Regions from separate parts of the Bacillus sp. 05T21 genome, predicted to be linked through region 1. Evidence: riboswitches for the same ligand, from Rfam matches in the RefSeq annotation. Region 1 holds a riboswitch; each other region holds the start of a gene.
What was found. A riboswitch is a leader RNA that binds a small molecule or an ion and turns the genes downstream of it on or off. The one in region 1 is predicted to bind lysine.
Positions count from the first base shown of each region.

Region 2: another riboswitch for lysine. It lies ahead of AC1DKZ_RS22385 (amino acid permease); the one in region 1 lies ahead of AC1DKZ_RS09510 (amino acid permease).
Region 3: another riboswitch for lysine. It lies ahead of AC1DKZ_RS27190 (aspartate kinase); the one in region 1 lies ahead of AC1DKZ_RS09510 (amino acid permease).
Region 4: another riboswitch for lysine. It lies ahead of lysA (diaminopimelate decarboxylase); the one in region 1 lies ahead of AC1DKZ_RS09510 (amino acid permease).

Region 1 covers NZ_JBFTMD010000003.1:176,725-181,857, reverse strand. Annotated here, with positions in the region: gene AC1DKZ_RS09520 (sulfite exporter TauE/SafE family protein) at 61-963, shown strand; gene AC1DKZ_RS09515 (GNAT family N-acetyltransferase) at 1,004-1,453, opposite strand; lysine riboswitch at 1,838-2,030, shown strand; gene AC1DKZ_RS09510 (amino acid permease) at 2,143-3,609, shown strand; gene AC1DKZ_RS09505 (iron-sulfur cluster biosynthesis family protein) at 3,728-4,033, shown strand; gene AC1DKZ_RS09500 (DNA alkylation repair protein) at 4,067-4,837, shown strand; gene AC1DKZ_RS09495 (DUF2716 domain-containing protein) at 4,902-5,133, opposite strand, start outside.
Region 2 covers NZ_JBFTMD010000015.1:108,649-113,781, reverse strand. Annotated here, with positions in the region: gene AC1DKZ_RS22395 (ABC transporter ATP-binding protein) at 1-187, opposite strand, end outside; gene gapN (NADP-dependent glyceraldehyde-3-phosphate dehydrogenase) at 972-2,411, shown strand; lysine riboswitch at 2,589-2,770, shown strand; gene AC1DKZ_RS22385 (amino acid permease) at 2,917-4,341, shown strand; gene AC1DKZ_RS22380 (ABC transporter permease) at 4,402-5,133, shown strand, end outside.
Region 3 covers NZ_JBFTMD010000026.1:39,539-44,671, reverse strand. Annotated here, with positions in the region: gene AC1DKZ_RS27205 (YndJ family protein) at 1-168, opposite strand, end outside; gene AC1DKZ_RS27200 (DUF4166 domain-containing protein) at 174-785, opposite strand; gene AC1DKZ_RS27195 (DoxX-like family protein) at 790-1,698, opposite strand; lysine riboswitch at 1,891-2,077, shown strand; gene AC1DKZ_RS27190 (aspartate kinase) at 2,279-3,508, shown strand; gene AC1DKZ_RS27185 (VOC family protein) at 3,789-4,241, shown strand; partial or broken gene AC1DKZ_RS27180 (helix-turn-helix domain-containing protein) at 4,531-4,952, opposite strand; gene asnA (aspartate--ammonia ligase) at 5,097-5,133, opposite strand, start outside.
Region 4 covers NZ_JBFTMD010000002.1:241,248-246,380, reverse strand. Annotated here, with positions in the region: gene pssA (CDP-diacylglycerol--serine O-phosphatidyltransferase) at 1-254, opposite strand, end outside; gene AC1DKZ_RS06165 (LTA synthase family protein) at 437-2,323, opposite strand; gene AC1DKZ_RS06160 (DUF3888 domain-containing protein) at 2,577-2,972, shown strand; lysine riboswitch at 3,062-3,243, shown strand; gene lysA (diaminopimelate decarboxylase) at 3,424-4,740, shown strand; SAM riboswitch class I at 4,858-4,966, shown strand; gene AC1DKZ_RS06150 (YezD family protein) at 5,038-5,133, shown strand, end outside.

The DNA.
Region 1 (5,133 bases):
AGGCACTTTTCTCATACGGGAAAAGTGTCTTTTTCATTTATTATTACAGGGGGATTATTTATGCAGAAATTAATTGTCTTTGCTATTATTGGATTTTTCGCTCAATTGATTGATGGCGCACTTGGTATGGCGTACGGGGTAACGTCTACCTCACTATTATTAATGTTTGGTATCGCACCAGCTGTAGCTTCCGCATCAGTTCATTTAGCTGAAGTCGTTACAACCGCCGCTTCTGGTGCATCTCATATCAAATTTGGAAACGTTGATAAATATACAGTTTCCAGACTTACATTACCAGGAGCAATTGGCGCATTTATTGGGGCATGTTTTTTAAGCAATTTACCTGGTGATGTAATTAAACCGTACATTTCCATATTTTTATTTACTTTAGGGGTTTATATTTTATTACGATTCATCATTCAAAAACAAATTGTTTCTTCAAATAAGCGTATGTCTGCTAAACAACTTGTACCACTTGGCTTATTCGCTGGATTCGTCGATTCAACTGGCGGCGGTGGTTGGGGGCCGATTACGACACCTGTTCTTCTTGCAAGAGGAAATGAAGCTAGAAAAGTTATTGGATCTGTAGATACGAGTGAATTTCCTGTTTCACTCGCTGCAACGATTGGCTTTTTCATTTCACTTGGCTGGGAACAAGTAAGCTGGGTTTGGGTATTTGCCCTCATGCTTGGTGGTATTGTTGCCGCACCAATCGCCGCATGGTTAGTACGCATCGTTCCTTCTCATTTACTTGGCGTACTCGTTGGCGGACTTATTATCTTTACGAATATACGTACACTGCTTACTACATTTAAAGTAGATCCAACTATTATTTCACTTTCTTACGTTGCAGTTGGTCTTGTCGTTATTATATCTATTTTTATTGCTGTTCGTAATCATTCCAATCGTTCTAACGTATCGACAGCCGGCTATCCGAAAGATCAAAAACAAATGCTACCATAATTAATAATAATACCGCCCGATTTACTTCGAGCGGTATTTTTTATTTTTCTATTTTCCAATTGACCATCGTTTCAGTACTATTTACTCTTTTCATATGTAATTTCTCTAAGACACGAATAGAGCTATAATTATCAAGGAGTGTCTCCGCTATAATCGTTTCCACTTCCCCTGTTTGAAAAGCCCATTTCATTAATTCACTAACTGCTTCTGTTGCATACCCTTTATTCCAATATTTCTCAATAAATCCGTAACCAATTTCTACCGTATGTTGCTCATTCGGTTTCCCTTTAAATCCTATATCACCTAGAACAACATCATCCTCTTTCCGAATAACATACCACGGTCCCCACGGTAATGAAGCCGCATCTCGTTTCATATTTTCTATATGTCCTACAATATGCGGACCACTATTGTATCCTTGATTATCCGCAATTTGAATCCATTCTTCTGTACACGGTACTATATATAATCTTTCCGTTTCTAATTTCATAATGATATCCCCTTTTCAATTAAACAATACCTCAATTTTATCAGAAATAAAAAGAATATTCATTCTATTTATCAGATTTATACTTATTCTTTGAAACGAATTTAAGGAATAATCCCCTTTTAATAGTTATGTCGAATTATATTTTCTGAATTTTCTTTTAATTTTAAAGGATTTTTCAATATTTTTTGCGAAACATTTGTATAACAATTTTTTCTTTGCTTATTGCTACATAATAGTAGGTTCGGGTGGAGTTATGCAAGCGTTTCCTATACAATAACCGATATTTTTTGACTTTTCCTAACAAAATTCCTTGCAATATATTCAGAAAGTCATTACAATTGCCATATATTAAATATCTTAGCAATATATAAATCCTCATCAATCCGATGAGGTAGAGGTTGCGACTTTTAAAAGTAAAATGGACGAGACACAGCGAATGTCACTGACTCCGTTTGAAAGGAAAAGTTGCCGAAGTTTATATTTCTTCTCTGGAAATATGAGCTGGGGCTGTCTCCGAAAGGAACAGAACTGTCACGTTTACAAAATTACCGTGTAAACGTGGTGTGCTATCTTAACGGAAGGGTATGATGGGGTGGTTATTTGTGAAACGTTCCGCCTAATTCCTTTGGCGGTTTTTTGTATTTTTCTCCCCCGCTCCTTCCTAACCTACAAGAAAAGGAGTGTTGAACATGAATAGCGCAACAAATCAATCTACCTCTAAAACGCAAACTACACAAGGACAAGGTGAATTAAAACGCGGATTAAAATCTCGTCACCTTACGATGATTTCTCTCGGTGGTACAATCGGTACCGGATTATTTCTTGCCAGTGGTGGTGTTATCCATTCAGCTGGTCCTGGCGGTGCATTAGTCGCATATGCCGCAATTGGAATTATGGTTTATTTTTTAATGACAAGCTTAGCCGAACTCGCAGCTTACATGCCTGTTACTGGATCTTTTAGCACTTATGCAACAAAATTTGTTGATCCATCACTTGGCTTTGCACTTGGATGGAACTATTGGTATAACTGGGCGATTACGATTGCAGCTGAACTAGCGGCCGTAACATTAATTATGAAATTTTGGTTCCCAGATACCCCTTCTCTTATTTGGAGTGGACTTTGTTTAGCTATTATTTTTCTCTTAAACTATTTATCTGTTAAAGGTTTTGGTGAATCTGAATATTGGTTCGCACTTATTAAAGTAGTTACTATTATTATCTTTTTAATTGTCGGTTTTATGATGATTTTTGGAATTATGGGCGGCGAATCTGTCGGCTTTAAAAACTTCACTGTTGCAGATGCACCATTTAATGGCGGCATCATGGCAATTATCGGTGTATTTATGGCTGCTGGTTTCTCATTCCAAGGAACTGAATTATTAGGAGTAGCTGCTGGTGAAACTGCTGATCCAGAACGTAATATTCCGAAAGCAATTCGTTCTATCTTTTGGCGCATTTTATTATTCTACATTTTAGCAATTCTCGTTATCGGTTTATTAATTCCTTATACGACTGAAAGCCTTGCAGCAAGTGATGTTACAGTAAGTCCATTTACACTAGTATTTGAAAAAGCGGGCGTTGCCTTCGCTGCTTCTGTTATGAACGCTGTTATTTTAACTGCAGTACTTTCTGCTGGTAACTCTGGAATGTATGCATCAACTCGTATGCTTTGGGATTTAGCTCGCCAAGGAAAAGCACCTAAATTCTTAGGCAAATTAGATAGCCGTGGTGTCCCTGTTAACGCATTAATCGCAACATCAGTAGTTGGTAGCGTCGCTTTCATCGCTTCTTTATTCGGTGACGGTGTTGTATACATTTGGTTATTAAATGCTTCTGGGATGTCAGGATTTATTGCTTGGGTAGGGATTGCTATTAGTCATTACCGTTTCCGAAAAGCTTATGTTGCCCAAGGAAAAGATTTAAAAGATTTACCATACAGAGCAAAATGGTTCCCGTTCGGTCCAATCTTTGCATTTACACTTTGTGTTATCGTTATTTTAGGTCAAAACTACGGAGCATTTACGGGAGCATCTATCGACTGGAACGGTGTACTTGTTTCTTACATCGGTTTACCACTCTTCTTAGTACTATGGTTAGGATATAAATTTACTAAGAAAACGAAAGTCATTCCACTTGATAAATGTGAACTGAAATAGAGTATAGCAAAACGAGCAAACAAATTTGTTTGCTCGTTTTTTATTACAATCCTCTTTACTTCCCTATTCCTTCTGTTTTTGCAATAATAAAGTAAATACACTTAAAGGTTGGGATTACATGAACATTCGTATTACTGATGAAGCAATAGCAGCTATACATAGACTAGAACGTGAAGACAAAAAGATCATTCGCATTAGAGGAACAATGACAAACTCTTGCAGCATTTTCGTTGATGTTGATTTAATTTGGGATACATATAATGCGGATGATGTTGTATATGAAGATGAAATGCTTATTGTACAAATGGACTCATTCACGAAAGACTACACTGGTGGTACATTAAAACTTGATTATAAGACGACTGGTTTTAGTATTACGACTCCTAGTGAGACTCTAGTTTATGGCTTGTCGGTTAAAAAATAAAAATTGTTTTTATTTGACCACTGAGGTGAAAAAATGGGTAAATACGTTCCATTAAAATTTTTATTTAACGAAGAATTAGCAGAAAAAATGGCTGATTCTATTTCTAAACATGATCCTAATTTCTCTAAAAAAAGCTTTGTAGATTCTGTAACATGTAAAGTTGAAAATTTAGAGTTAAAACAACGTGTAGAAGTAATAGCAGATGAATTACACAATGCATTACAAAAAGATTTTAATGAAGCAATACATATATTACTGAAAACATTGGGACCAGAAAATACAACAGAAGTAGGTACATTTACAAACGGATACATGTACATGCCTATTGCAAAATACGTTGAAAAATATGGGCTTAACGATTTTGAATCCTCGTTCCACGCAATGTATGAAATAACAAAGAGAAATACTGCTGAATATGCCATTCGTCCTTATCTTGAAAAATACCATGAAGGAACCTTGGACATATTGCAGCAATGGTTACGTGATGAAAACAGCCACATTAGGAGATTAGTTTCAGAAGGTACTAGACCAAGACTTCCTTGGGCAAAAAAAATAGGAGCTCTGAAAGGTGACTTCAGAAATAATTTAAAGCTTCTTGAGCCATTAATGAATGACCCTTCTAAGTATGTTCAAAAATCTGTAGCCAATCACATTAATGATATTACGAAAGAAGATAGCGAACTCGTTTTTCAATGGTTGCAACAATTACTCGATAAAAATCATCCTGTTAATCCTTGGATTATGAAACATGGATTAAGAACGATGATAAAAAATGGCACTTTACCAAAAGATTTTTGTTTTTAAGTATTTTAAACAAAAACGCTTATGCTTCAAAAATGAAGTATAAGCATTTTTTCTCTTTAAAACATTATCCCTGCCGTGAAATATTTTGAAACATTTTTGGCTTATTTTGTTCAAAGCTCTCTATCAGTCCTTTTCCAAATATCGTTATACTCTTCTCCCAAGGGTGACCTAAATACCCCCACTTAAAGTCCTTCTGAATAAAGAAATAGTAATCTCCATTTGGAAAAATCGGGATTGTCCACTCATCAAATTCATTTCTATCGAACTTTAAATGTGGATTTACCCAGTAACATTCA
Region 2 (5,133 bases), on a different contig from region 1:
TAAAAATATATTGCATAATCGCCTCGTTCGTTAAGGCTCCCGTTTTAATATTATCAATTGTAATTCCTAACACTTTCGGAGGAATTACCTCTATCACGTTTACAATTAAAAGTACCCCAATTGCGATACTATACCTTTTCCAATGCTCTCTAAAAAACCAGCTTAACTTTAGTAATACTGAAAACAATATAACCTCCCCTTTCTCGTTCCCGTTTGATTCACATTTCTTTACCCGCTATCCAAACCCATCACATTTACATTTCGTAAGCCATACAATTTCATCACATTTTTCCACCTTCCAAATTCTGATTTTTTATAGTAACAAGGAAAATAAAGTGAAACTTTAATCAGTGGGGGTTTTGTTCATTCCCCACTGATTATTAGCCTTCACCAATCGGGCGTTTACGGGCAGCCCGACTCCCATCCCAACTTCTTTGCTCCAGCTGAATTTTGAGGCGGGAGTCTTACTGCCCGCAAATAGCGGGATAAACAAAAAAAAGCATACCGCCGCTTTGACGATATGCAATAGAATGCATAAAAGCGTACGTTACGATATACGCAACGTACGCTTCTCATAAGACAAAAAGGTCCTATATATCCGCACGGGTTGCGTAATGATATGAATGTTTTCCGCCATTTAACAGAGCTAAGCCCATTACATTTACGATTACAATCATTACGCACACCCCCTTCATTTATTTTCCATTTATAATCTTACAACTTTATTGAGTATTCTGTCAATTATTTTTTTCGCTTTAGAATAAAATAATTTTTTATCACAAAAAATAAAAGTGATGCATTCTGCTTATAATTCAGCTTGAAATAAGAGAATCTTCTGTAAGAAAGGGCATACAAAATAAAAAAATAGTAAGAAATCGTTTTCACAAACATTTCATTTGAAAAATATTATCAAACCACCTACAATCACCTTATACTCACTCTTACAAGTTGCTATTTTAGGAGGACTAATCATGACAACTAGCAATACGTACAAATTTTATTTAAACGGAGAATGGAGAGAAAGCTCTTCAGGTCAAACAATCGACATTCCATCTCCATACTTACACGAAGTAATTGGGCAAGTACAAGCAATTACTCAAGGAGAAGTAGATGAAGCAATTGCATCTGCAAAAGAAGCTCAAAAATCATGGGCTGAAGCTTCTCTACAAGATCGCGCAAAATATTTATATAAATGGGCTGATGAGCTCGTAAATATGCAAGATGAAATTGCCGATATCATTATGAAAGAAGTCGGTAAAGGCTATAAAGATGCGCAAAAAGAAGTCGTTCGTACAGCTGACTTAATTCGTTACACAGTTGACGAAGCACTTCACATGCACGGTGAAAGCATGATGGGTGATAGCTTCCCTGGTGGATCTAAATCTAAACTTGCGATTATTCAGCGCGCACCACTTGGTGTTGTATTAGCAATTGCACCATTTAACTACCCAGTAAACTTATCTGCTGCAAAACTTGCACCAGCACTTATTATGGGTAACGCTGTTATCTTCAAACCAGCAACTCAAGGTGCAATTAGCGGTGTTAAAATGGTTGAAGCACTTCATAAAGCTGGCCTTCCAAAAGGTCTTGTAAATGTAGCTACAGGACGCGGTTCTGTAATTGGTGACTACTTAGTAGAACATCCTGGCGTAAATATGGTATCGTTCACAGGTGGTACAAATACAGGTAAACATTTAGCGAAAAAAGCTGCGATGATTCCACTTGTATTAGAACTTGGTGGTAAAGATCCTGGTATCGTTTGTGAAGATGCAGACTTACAAGAAGCTGCAAAGCATATCGTAAGCGGTGCATTCTCTTACTCAGGTCAACGTTGTACAGCTATTAAGCGTGTACTTGTACATGAAAATGTAGCAGACGAACTAGCTGGCTTATTAAAAGAGCAAGTAGCTGAACTATCAGTTGGATCTCCAGAACAAAACAGCACAATCGTTCCATTAATCGACGACAAATCTGCTGACTTCGTTCAAGGTTTAATTGACGATGCTGCTGAAAAAGGTGCAACAATCGTTATCGGTAACAAACGTGAGCGCAACCTAATTTACCCAACATTAATCGACAACGTAACAGAAGAAATGAAAGTTGCTTGGGAAGAGCCATTTGGCCCAATCCTTCCAATCATCCGTGTTTCTTCTGACGAACAAGCGATTGAAATTGCTAACAAATCAGAGTTCGGTCTGCAAGCAAGTGTCTTCACAAAAGACATTAACAAAGCATTTGCAATTGCTAACAAAATCGACACTGGTTCTGTTCAAATTAACGGACGCACAGAGCGCGGCCCTGACCACTTCCCATTCATCGGTGTAAAAGGTTCAGGTATGGGCGCACAAGGTATTCGTAAGAGCCTTGAGTCTATGACTCGTCAAAAAGTAACTGTATTAAACTTAGTATAATCTTATATGTAGCAGCTGATCTAATATTTAGGTCAGCTGTTTTTTAGTTAAAATCCTCCAGGACCTAATAACAAATTCTTCTCTATAATCTGATTATTACTATATCCATTGACGTATAAAAATACATTTGTTACTCTTAAACATGTTAATTTAATACATAAATCCTCATTCGTATCTCGGTGAGGTAGAGGTTGCAATCATTAAAAGTATCATTTCAGGAGATGTAGTGGCATTGATGAAGAAATGAGAAAGGAATGATTGCCGAAGTAAGTCGTGTCCACCATGCACGCTTGCTGGGTCTGCATTTAATAAGTGCAGAACTGTCACAAACGTTTCGTTTGTGGAGAGCTATCGAGAGGTATGTCGTGGGTTTCTTATAAGATAGAAAGCATGTAGCGGCAAATTACGTGCTTTTTTTGTTTTGTTTGGACCTTCTCTTCCTTATCAGGAAGACATACATATCTCCTCGCTTGACTTGGTTATACTAACTTTGGAGGTATTTTCTATGCAACAAAAAAAATGGGGCTTTTGGGTACTAACAGCTTTCGTTGTCGGTAACATGGTTGGCGCTGGTATTTTCATGGTGCCAAGTACGTTGGCACAAACAGCAAGCCCACTCGGTGTCACTTTAGCTTGGTTAACAACAGGATTTGGTGTTTTAATGCTAGCTCTTGTTTTCGGTAATTTAGCAATTCGTCGTCCTGATTTAACGACAGGACCACAAAGTCATGCATATGCTTTATTCTCAACACCAAAAAGAAAGAAAATGGCTGGTTTCAGCATGGTGTGGGGATATTGGGTTGCAAACTGGGCAAGTAACGTTGCCATCATTACATCTTTCGCGGGATATTTATCACTCTTCTTCCCGATTATGAAAGATACGCGACTATTATTTTCAATCGGCTCGTTCGATATAGAAGTTGGAAAGCTCATTACATTTACTATTTGTTCCGTCTTACTATGGGGCACACATTTAATTTTAACAAACGGTGTAAGCGGAGCTGGGAAGCTCAACTTCCTAGCAACGACAACGAAAGTAACTGGATTCCTTCTATTCATCATTGTTACGTTATTTGCGTTCGAAGCTTCAAAATTTGGACAATGGTACACACCAATGATCGATAAAGAAGGCGTATCACATGGCCTCCTTTCACAAGTAAATTTAGCGGCTCTTACAACGCTTTGGGCATTTATCGGGATTGAATCAGCCGTTCTTTTATCAAACCGAGCTACCTCTCCAAAAACGGTAAAACGCGCAACTGTTGCAGGATTACTTATCACAGTTGCAATTTACTTAGGAATTACAATTTTAACAATGGGTGTACTTCACGTTGATAAATTACAAGCTTCTGAACGTCCATTAGCAGATGCATTAAACGCTGCAATGGGTCATGGTGGCGGGAAACTTATGGCATTACTTGCTCTTACTTCCCTATTCGGTTCAATATTAGGCTGGATTTTATTAAGCTCTGAAGTACCTTATCAAGCAGCCAAAGAAGGTTTCTTCCCTTCCTTCTTTACAAAAACAAATAAAAAAGGAAGTCCAATTTACTCATTACGATTAACAAACATTATGTCGCAAGTGTTCTTATTCTCAACACTATCTGGAACCATTGCGGAAGCTTATACATTCGTTATTACAGTATCAACTTTAGCCTACCTCATTCCATATCTCGTTTCACCAATCTTCCAGTTAAAACTGGTCGCAACTGGTGAAACTTATAAAAATGAGTTACGGGCAAGAATTATAGATGGTGTGGTCGCAGTTATTGCAATTTGCTATGCACTATGGGTTATTAAAACAGGAGCATCCGATATAAAAACATTTCTTCTCGGAATTGGTTTATTCGGGATTGGCTTTGCCTTCTATCCATTAATGAATCGTGATCAGAAAAAAAATAAAGAAAAGAAAAACGAGCAAGTTGCGTAACGCAATTTGCTCGTTTTTTACTTTACAAAACATATATAATAGAAAAAAGAGGTGAAAAACATGTCAATCGAATCACTATGGAGCTCTCGCTTTCAACAACATATTCAAAATGCCATCACATACTTTGCACGTATGATTAACGGTTTACTATATAGCTTCATCTTCGTCTCATGTGTAGGTGCATATTATTACGCTAAGTTTCTTAAAACGGATCCTTCTAAAGGAATATCTCTATTGCTTATTACAATCGTCTTAACAGCGATTATAACGAGATGCCCAATACGTACATTTATTCAAAAGCCCGATGCTGTCTATTTACTAGCACTAGAAGAGAAATTAACATCTTATTTTAAAAAATCTCTTCTATATAATTACATCATTCAGCTTTTCCCGCTTATATTTATGTTCCTTGTTATCGTACCGCTTGCCATGCAATCATTACAATTAACCGTACCTTTTTTATGTACAATCTTTATAATTTTAATGATTCTAAAGGGCTGGAACATATACATACATTGGATGTGGCGTGATAGTTATGAAAAAAGCATATGGTTTATCATTCGCATTGCTTGTAACGCCCTGATCATTTACATGCTGTTTTATACTGCAAATATGATCGTATTAGGCGGACTACTCTTACTTCTTGCTTTCCTGCTTCTATACACGAAGAAACAACCTACAAAACGAATACCGTGGGATTACATAATCGAACAAGAAGAAAAAATGGACGTTCGTTTCTATCAATTTGCTAGCATTTTCACCGATGTTCCGCAACTGAATAAGCAAGTAAAT
Region 3 (5,133 bases), on a different contig from region 1:
AGATAATAAATACGATCCATTTCTTGTTTTCTTATCAACAATGCAAAATGACATCGGTATAAATAACAAAATAGATAACAATATGATTGCTTCAACAGGATTTACATTCGACCACTCGTATATTAGAAATATAATATAACAAGCAAGTCCAAATATTATATTTTTCATCTCGTTTATTCCCTTTCCACAAATGTTCCCTTATATGAAAATAACGAACCAATTAACGGATTTCGTACTTGTACATGAATTCGAAAACATTGTAGTGTTTCATCATAACTTTCTACAATTTTTGCCTCTCCGTATAAAAATCTAGGTAACGGTATTTTTCTTCCAAACATAAAAAACCATTGTTTCTTTGAAGAAATATGCATCCCGCCTTTTTCATCAATATAAAAATTCAATGTAGAAACGAGTAAATGCGGCTCACCAAAATAATCTACAATTTCATTATTCTCTTCATCCAACTGCATAACAGCGTTAAAATATCTTTTCTTATTATGAAAATAAAAAGTACGATTCCACCGTACAAATTCTTTCCCCTGTCCATCTCGCTCAGCGGTATTATGTATCACAAACGGAACTTTTTGCCCTCGCTCAGAGAAAAACATACGGAACTTCGATGTAATTTTTAATATTAATTTAACGAAAAAAGATCCTCCATAAATTTCATCCATTTCCCCTTCCCCAATAAAGCTATTTTCCTTTGTTATCGCATATCGTTCCTGCAATTTTGGATGAAGCCTTTTATAAGAATCCCCTAATAATCTTTCATAAATATTAACCATATACTTATCCCTTTCTCGTCCTCTTGCAATTTTTTGCGCTTGGCAAATTAGTGCTATTTATATAACCGACAATCGATAACCCTATTAGAAGAAAATTTAATGTAATCGGATTAAACGGTTGCGTAAAACTAGCGATATTCGTCGATCCTGCCGCTAATGTTAAAACTATCAACAATATAATATGCAATATAAATAGTTTTCGCTTTTGAAATGGCAATAGCCACATAACACCCCATATTATTTCTAAAAATCCAACTATTTTAAGTATAAAAATACTACTTTCATTCGATCCGATTAGTGCAGAAAGCATCTTTACTTCTTCTGAATGAGTAAACATCAATTTCGGTACAATCCCTTGATATAACCATACGAAAGCAAATAAAAAGCAAACTAGCCAATACGTCATCGTTCTTCTAATTAGCAACTTTGGATGAAGTCCCTTTTCTAACCATAATTTTAAAGCATCAAAACTCCATGCTGTCGCCCAACCTAATAGTGGACGAAAAACATATAAATCTATCACATTTCCTATACGACCAAATCTCGTATCATAATCATATTGCGTTTCAAAATGAATATGTTCTTCATTCGGTGTATACTTCCAATAACCACGCCCTATTTGTATAAGTGATAATTGATTGTCTGTCCAAAATTTTAAAGAGGAAATGCGTTCTCCAGTTTCTTTTCTAATTTCACCTATCGATTCCCCTTCTCCGGCTATTTCAAGTCCAAATCCGATCTTTGTTTTATATAAAAACTTCTGTGGTTCTCCCTCTTTTTTTTCTAAATACGAAATTTCAGTAAAACGAGCATCCCATTCTGTATGTATATCAGGCTCTTGTGTATATGCCCATAGTTTCTCCATTGTTGTGTTCATTTTTGTTGCTACATAAATAGGCTTTTTCTTCCCCATCCTTCCACCTCCCATGCGCTATATTTTCAATGTACATGCAATGAATTTATTTTGCTACATTTTTCACAAACTAATTTAATAAAAAGATAGAATTTCAAAAAAATACAAAAAACACTTGATTCCCTGAAAAATTTAAATTATTATAAAACAAATGTTACCAACAACTTCATAAATCATACACTCTCGCCTAAAACGTGAGATAGAGGTTGCAACGCTTATAAGTATTCTAAAGGAGACACAGAGATGTCTATGATTTTAGAGGAAAGGAAGTGTTGCCGAAATTGATAAATTTCTCTGCATTTATCAATTGGGGCTGTTTTCGAATAGAAACAGAACTGTCATATGTACAGACGTGTACGTATGAAGAGCTATCTACAAAAAAGAGATATCATTTTTATGATATTCCTTTTTTGGCGGTTTTTTTATTAGCTCCGTTTTCTGTTTCCCTTTTCCTGTAACAGCACCATCCTCACTTATTTGAGATGGTGTTTTTTGTTTTTCTCTCTGGTAACTACAGGAATATTGGGATTTGTATATGTCCTAACCTATTCTTAAAAATGGACGAAAGAAGGAATTCGTAATGGAAACGATTGTACAAAAATTTGGCGGTACTTCTGTCGGAAGCGTCGAACGCATTCAACATGTAGCAAATTTAATTATTGAAGAATATGAACGAGGACATAGTATTGTCTCTGTCGTTTCAGCAATGGGAAAAAGTACGGATAAACTTGTAGCACTTGCTAACGCTATTACTGAAAATCCAAGTAAACGTGAAATGGATATGCTCCTATCTACAGGAGAACAAGTAACTATTTCATTATTAACAATAGCACTACAAACAAAAGGTTATAACGCAATTTCATTAACAGGATGGCAAGCTGGTATTACGACAGAATCTGTACATAGTAGTGCACGGATTACTGACATTAACACTACTCGTATTCAGTCTTACCTTACTGAAGGCACGATTGTTATAGTAGCTGGTTTCCAAGGAATAAGTGAAGAAAATGAAATTACCACACTTGGCCGCGGTGGCTCCGATACGACTGCTGTCGCATTAGCTGCTGCACTAAAAGCAAAAAAATGTGATATTTATACGGATGTGACCGGCGTATATACGACTGATCCACGAGTTGTACAAGATGCTTATAAATTAGATGAAATTTCTTATGACGAAATGTTAGAGCTTGCCAACCTCGGTGCTGGCGTATTACACCCACGCGCTGTTGAATTTGCTAAAAATCATAATGTAATTTTAGAAGTTCGCTCAAGTATGGAACAAGAAAACGGAACAATTGTAAGGGGAGAATGTAACATGGAACAACAATCAATCGTTAAAGGTATTGCATTTGAGGATAATATTACACGTGTCACAATTAAAGGGTTAGAACAAGGTGCACTTTCAACAGTTTTCTCTACATTAGCAGCAGCACATATTAATGTAGATATTATTATTCAAAGTATTACAAATGAAGGAACTGTTCACCTCTCCTTCTCGATCCATTCTAATGATTTAAGAGAAACATTAGAAGTATTGGAACAAAATCAAGAAGCACTTCACTATGAATCTGTAGAACATGAAAATCATTTAGCAAAAGTATCAATTGTAGGATCTGGTATGGTATCTAACCCAGGAGTTGCTGCGAATATGTTCACTACTTTAAAAGAAGAAGATATTCATATTAAAATGGTAAGTACATCAGAAATTAAAGTATCTGTCGTTATTGACCGTCTTCATTTAGTAACGGGTGTTGAAGCACTTCATCAATCATTTATGGCGAAAATTGAGCCTTTAGTGCAGATGAGTTAATTTCCACCTGTAAAAATTAAAATAAATTATATAAATCTATTTCCTTCCTATATAAATAGAAAGCTGTTTGCATAGTGGAAAGTGAGAAAAAGGTTATTTAGTTTAAAATAAAGTCGTTTAAAAAACAATAAAATTGTTAAAAAATAGAAGCAAGTCATTCTATTCAACAATCGGGCAGTTATCTCCCACCTAACTTCCTCGCATTCGCCGAATTTTGAGGTGGGAGTCTTATTGCCCGCAAATAGCGGGATAAATTTTTACACATAAGGAGATAAAGACTATGGCAAACAACAGATTACTAAGAATGGACAATGTCAGCATCGTTGTAGAATCCCTTGATGACGCAATCTCTTTCTTCGAGGAGATTGGCTTGAACCTCGAAGGGCGAGCGACTGTCGAAGGTGAATGGGCTGGTCGCGTAACCGGACTCGGTTCTCAGTGCGTGGAGATTGCTATGATGGTTACGCCAGATGGTCACAGCCGAATTGAACTTTCGCGATTTCTCACCCCACCTACTATAGCAGATCACCGGACAGCTCCTGTAAACGCCCTCGGTTATCTGCGCGTCATGTTCACCGTCGAAGACATTGACGAAATGGTATCCAGACTTACTAAGCATGGTGCTCAGCTCGTTGGCGAAGTAGTTCAGTATGAGAACTCGTATCGACTCTGCTACATTCGTGGAACCGAAGGAATTTTAATCGGTTTGGCGGAAGAAATCGGTAACAAATAAGTAAGTGATGTTTTATAAAAAGCCTTTACTGAAATATGCATTGCTGAAGTAAAAATATTTGAAGAAAATTCTTATTCAATAAAACTTAGATTTTCAACCCCGTCCTAACTTTAGAACGGGGCTATACTCGTTTGAGCTTTTAAAATTAAATAACTTTATTATCATTTTACACATAGATTTCAAGACTCTATACAAACAGCTTTTTAACATATTACCTATATATAAAAACCGCCATAAAACAATTAAATTATTCGCAATACCTTTTCCTAGGAAATATAACGGACTCTTCTCACTTCTTATCATATATATCTTTCCCTTTAAATAACGAGCGAAATTCATTCAAAATAACTTTCTTCACGTCGGAATAAAAGACCATCATGAATAGCGCAGCCCCTAATAAAATCTCTTGAATTCCTTCGTAATCAATGAAAGCACTCATAATTAGCAAACCAAATCCAATATAAAAACCAAACTCATTCTCTTTCTCAAAATCCTCATCTTCTTCATCAATATGTATTTTCTCTTTAAAGTTTTGATTCCCTTTTATTAATTCATCGAGCGTAACATTGTACATTTCGCTCAATAAAATTAAATAATCAATGTCAGGGTAACTTTTATCATTTTCCCACTTACCCCGATTTTCTTTGCAACATCCTCCTGCGAAAAACCCTTTGACTCTCGTAGTTTTTTTAGCTGTGCTCCTAAGTTCATAACGTCCCCTCCTTTAACAAATTATTACATAAAAGGAGATGAAAAAGAAAGAAACTATTAGTAACACTCACTGTAAACCAGCAGTTTACACAATAAAAAAGGGAGAGTAACTCTATTTTCGAGCCACTCTCCCTCATATTTCTATTAAAACAAATGAATGTTTTCTTTCTTGCAAGCTTCA
Region 4 (5,133 bases), on a different contig from region 1:
GATGTGTAATACATTAAAACAGCAGGTGCTGCGCCAAATGTTACAACATCCGCGAGTGAATCAAGCTCTTTTCCCATTTGTGAATCAACGCGTAATAAACGAGCGACACGACCATCAAGACTATCTAACATCATCCCGATCAGTACTAAAATAGCAGCTGATTTATAATATCCTAAAGATGCATAGCCGATTGACAAAAATCCGCTATATAAATTCCCGAGCGTAAATAAGTTTGGAATAGCTGCTCTATACAAAATCTGATCCCTTGCTTTCTGTTATAAATTCTTAATTAGTGTATGAAAGTTTACTTATTTTATCATACCATAAATTTCTTTCTCATACGAAAAAAATTCCCAATTTGTGAAAGATTGTATAGAAGAGAAATTTGAAAAATAAGTAAAAAAAGGAAGCAACTTTTGCAAAGTTGCTTCCTACACTATTCAAATTTCGTTGTCATCGTTCCGGTTTTATATCGATTGTTAGGATCAAATCGTAATAAATCTCCATAAATGAGTTTGTCGGATAATTTTAATTCTGTTTTTGCTTTTTCAATATAAGGCTGACATAGTGTTAAATCAGCTTCTTCACCTGTGCTTCTTTTATAGCACATATTTTTTGTATAAACATAATCTTCCGAAACAAAACTGCCGTCCCGCATTACCATAAGAGGGTCTTTTTCTTTCGTAAATAAGTCTGTTCCAAATTCTACGGATTGATTTGTTTTAATACCAAGTAAATGAAGTAACGTTGGTTTAATATCAATTTGACCAGATACTTTAGAGATGACCTTTCCTTCTTGGCCAGGCACATGAATAATGAGAGGGACGCGTTGTAATTGCATAGAATCAAACGGTGTAATAGCGTCTTTCCCAAGGAACTGAGCCATAGCTGCATTATGGTTTTCAGAAATGCCGTAATGATCACCATAAATGACAATAACGGAATTATCATATAGTCCTTCGTCTTTCAATTGTTTAATAAATAATTTAAGAGCTTCATCCGTGTAACGAACGGTTGGGAAGTAGCGATTTAAAACACCACTTTCGGAATTAAATTCATCAACATATTGATCTTCTGGATTTAGAAGAAATGGAAAATGATTTGTTAAAGTAATAAATTTCGTATAGAACGGTTGTGGTAAAGATTTTAACTTTGGAATAGATTGCTCAAAGAACTCTTTATCTTTTAATCCCCAACCGACAGACATTTGTTCCGTTCCTACGTAATCATTTAAATTAAAGTAACGATCATATCCAAGCGCAGGATACATTACGTCACGATTCCAAAACGTTTTATCGTTTGAATGGAAGACAGCAGAAGAATATCCGTATTTCTTTAATTGTTCTGGTGTGGCAGTGTATTCATTTGTTGCATGAGTAAAGAATACAGAACCACGGTCTAACGGATAAAGGGAATTTTCAACGATAAATTCAGCATCAGAAGTTTTACCTTGTCCCGTTTGATGATAGAAGTTATCGAAGTAAAAACTATCTTTTATAAACTCATTTAAAAATGGAGTAATCTCTTTTCCATTTATTTTTTTATTAATAACAAAACTTTGTGTAGATTCCATTGAAATTAAAATTACATTTTTACCTTTTGCAGCTCCAAATAAGTTTTTATCAACTTGCTTATCTTTTGAGTCTGTATAGTTTTTAATTTCAGAGAATCCATCGCCACTTGCAAATACACGTTCAGCCGAAGATTTAGATTGAAGTGTAATATCAAATAGATGATATGTGTATAAACCTAGATTTTTCACGACAGTTTGACGATCAAACGAGCGTGAGAACATTTGTGGTTTATATATAACTGAAACAACAATTTGTAGTGCTAATAATACTGTTACACCGCTAAAGAAAGTTCGCTTCTCAGAGCGAGAAAGGGGTGTTTTATCACCAAATGATGGGAATTTACGCGAAATAAACATTAAAATAATTGCGTCTGCAAATAAAAGTAATGTTTTATACGTAAAGAGTTCTTTTATACTCGTCCCTAAGTCAGCCATATTATTTGTTTGGAATAAAACAGGGAAAGTAACAAAATCGTTATAGAACCCGTAAAACATTGCATTTCCAAATAAAATAAATGACAGTATAAAACTAATTACAATAATAATTCGGTTTCGGTACTTAGATGCAAGTAAAGCGAAACCAAAAAATAAAAGTAACGAAGCTAGTGGGTTAATAAAAAGCATAAACTCTTCAAAGAAGTTATCAATTCTAATATCAAATGCTAGCTTGTACACAATATATGTTTTTATCCATAATAAAACGACTGCAACTAGTGCAAATCGCAGTTTTGGAAACAGATTTTGTAGCATAATATACTCCTCTCCTAAAAGCATGACGGTTCTTGTGAGCCGGTTTGATTAGCGCCTCATTTTATATATACGAACAGTCCTTTGTTATTATGTTTATTATACTATGAGTATCATTATACGAAAATAAAAGAGAGTTGTGGGCTTTTTTATAATAATTGAGTAGAAAAAGGGCAGTGGGAGACAATAAAACGGAGTTTCTATGTATGATAATTATCGTGCGCAAAAAGAATCGAGTAATAAAACGGAGGTTATAATGCGAAAATTATTATATTTTATAGTATGCAGTAGTGTTATACTTTTTGCTTCACCGAGTGTGTCGGTAGCACAATATGATGCACCCCTTATGGAAGATGCCCTTTATTCTGTTTTATTTCCAAAAATAAATAAGGCAATTGAAAAACAATATGGGAGCTTGAAGCCTTATCAATGTCCTAAAATTATTAGTTTAAAAAAAGTGTATAGTGGTACATATTTATTTCAAGCGAGTATTGAAGTAACGAAGTATGAACAGGTTGGTGGGAAAATTGTTCCACCATTTGAGAAGGTAACGATTACATTTAATAACGAAGAGGGCGAATGGGAAGTGACAAAGGTTTCAGTAAAGCGCTTACCAAATGATACAAAATTAAACTGTAAAAAAACAATATAAAAAATTGTTTGACAAATAAAATGGTCCTTTGGTATTGTTAATAGCAACAATTAGATGTTTGAAAATTAAATAGACTTACCTCATCTACTCTCAAAGGTAGAGGCCGCGATAGGAAAGAGTAAGCTATGGGAGATTTAGTGGAATCTGTGATCATAGGTTGAAAGGGACTATTGCCGAAATATAAGAATAACCATCTTATTCATATATTGGGACTGCATTGAATAAATGTAGTACTGTCATAAGATTTATTTTATGAAGAGCTATTTGGAGATGTTGATGCGGTTTCTTATTTTGAGAAGATAACAACTCGTTTATTTTTTCAATATATATTTTTCCTAATAAGAAACGCGTGTGAACATTGTTCCGCGCGTTTTTTGTCTATCTAAAAGCGTGCTGCAATGAATAGAAGATTGGGGTTATGAGTTTTAGAGGAAATAAGGGAGGAATTTAAATGTATTTACACGGCACAAGCCGAATCAATGGGCAAGGACACTTAGAAATTGGTGGGTGCGATACGACGCAGCTAGCAAAACAATACGGAACACCACTTTATGTATACGATGAAGAGTCTATTCGAGGAAAGTGCCGCGCGTTTCATCGTGCTTTTAAAGAAAGTGGTTTCTCTTATCAAGTAGCATATGCAAGCAAGGCGTTCTTGTGCATGGAGATGTGCCGAGTAGCTCGTGAAGAGAATATGTCTTTAGATGTTGTTTCTGGAGGAGAATTATATACTGCGCTCCAAGCTGGTTTTCCGGCATCGCGTATTCATTTTCACGGAAATAATAAAACAGAAGAAGAAATGATTATGGCTCTTCAGGCGAATATCGGTTGTTTTGTAGTAGATAATTTCTTAGAATTAGAAATCTTGCACGATTTAGCAATGCAACATGGGAAATTTGTGAACATATTAATCCGTGTAACGCCTGGAGTAGAGGCACATACACACGAATATATAACAACAGGTCAAGAGGATTCGAAATTTGGATTTGGTGTTTCAAATGGTCAAGCGATGCAAGCAATTGAGCTTGCCTTGCAAAAATCAAATTATAATGTGCTAGGAATTCACTCGCACATCGGATCACAAATATTTGAAACGGCTGGATTTGTTCGAGCAATTGAAGTACTCCGCCAATTTTTAGAAGAAGTGAGAGAGCGAACACATTATGTGATGAAAGTATTAAATGTGGGCGGAGGTTTCGGTATACGTTATACGGATTCAGATACACCGTTAACACTTGAAACGTATGTGCACGCTGTAACAAGTACGATAAGAGAACAATTTACATTATGTGAATATCCGCTTCCAGAAGTATGGATTGAACCAGGTCGTAGTATCGTAGGTGATGCGGGAACAACACTTTATACAGTCGGAGCGGTGAAAGAGATTCCTGGCATTCGGAAATATGTTTCAGTCGATGGTGGAATGACAGATAATTTAAGACCAGCTCTATACGGAGCCCGTTATGAGGCGATGTTGGCGAATCGAGGGAATGATGAGAATGAGGAACTCGTTTCGATTGCTGGGAAATGCTGTGAAAGTGGAGATATGCTGATTTGGGATATTAACTTACCGCAAGTTGCTTCTTCTGATTTACTAGCAATTTCTTGTACGGGGGCATATGGGTACTCGATGGCGAATAATTATAATCGTATTCGTAGACCAGCTGTCGTCTTTGCAAAAGGCGGGACGTCACAAATTGTCGTAGAACGTGAAACATATGAAAATATCATTGGGAACGATCGCATACGTATTAAAGAGCTGGTGTGAATGAGAAAGAAGGAGTTGTCTAGTAAAGGCAACTCCTTTTAAAAAAAGAAAAATAATTAAATATATCGGAAAACTAGGATTGAAAAAAATCAGAATTGTGATAAAATACAAATACAAAGCTTATCAAGAGAAGCTGAGGGAACTGGCCCTACGAAGCTCGGCAACCTGCTTATAGAAAGCAAGGTGCTAAATCCAGCAAAATGGAATCCATTTTGAAAGATAAGGTAAAATATATTACCGAACAGTCTTTTCGAAATGGGAAAGATTTTTTTTTGAATAAAAAGGGGGGCTGTTTGCGTGAGCGTACGGGAGCATTTTGATGAAGTATCTGAGAAAATTCAAGCGATGCTTGCTGATATGAAATATGGTTCCATTACAATTGTTGTGCAAGAT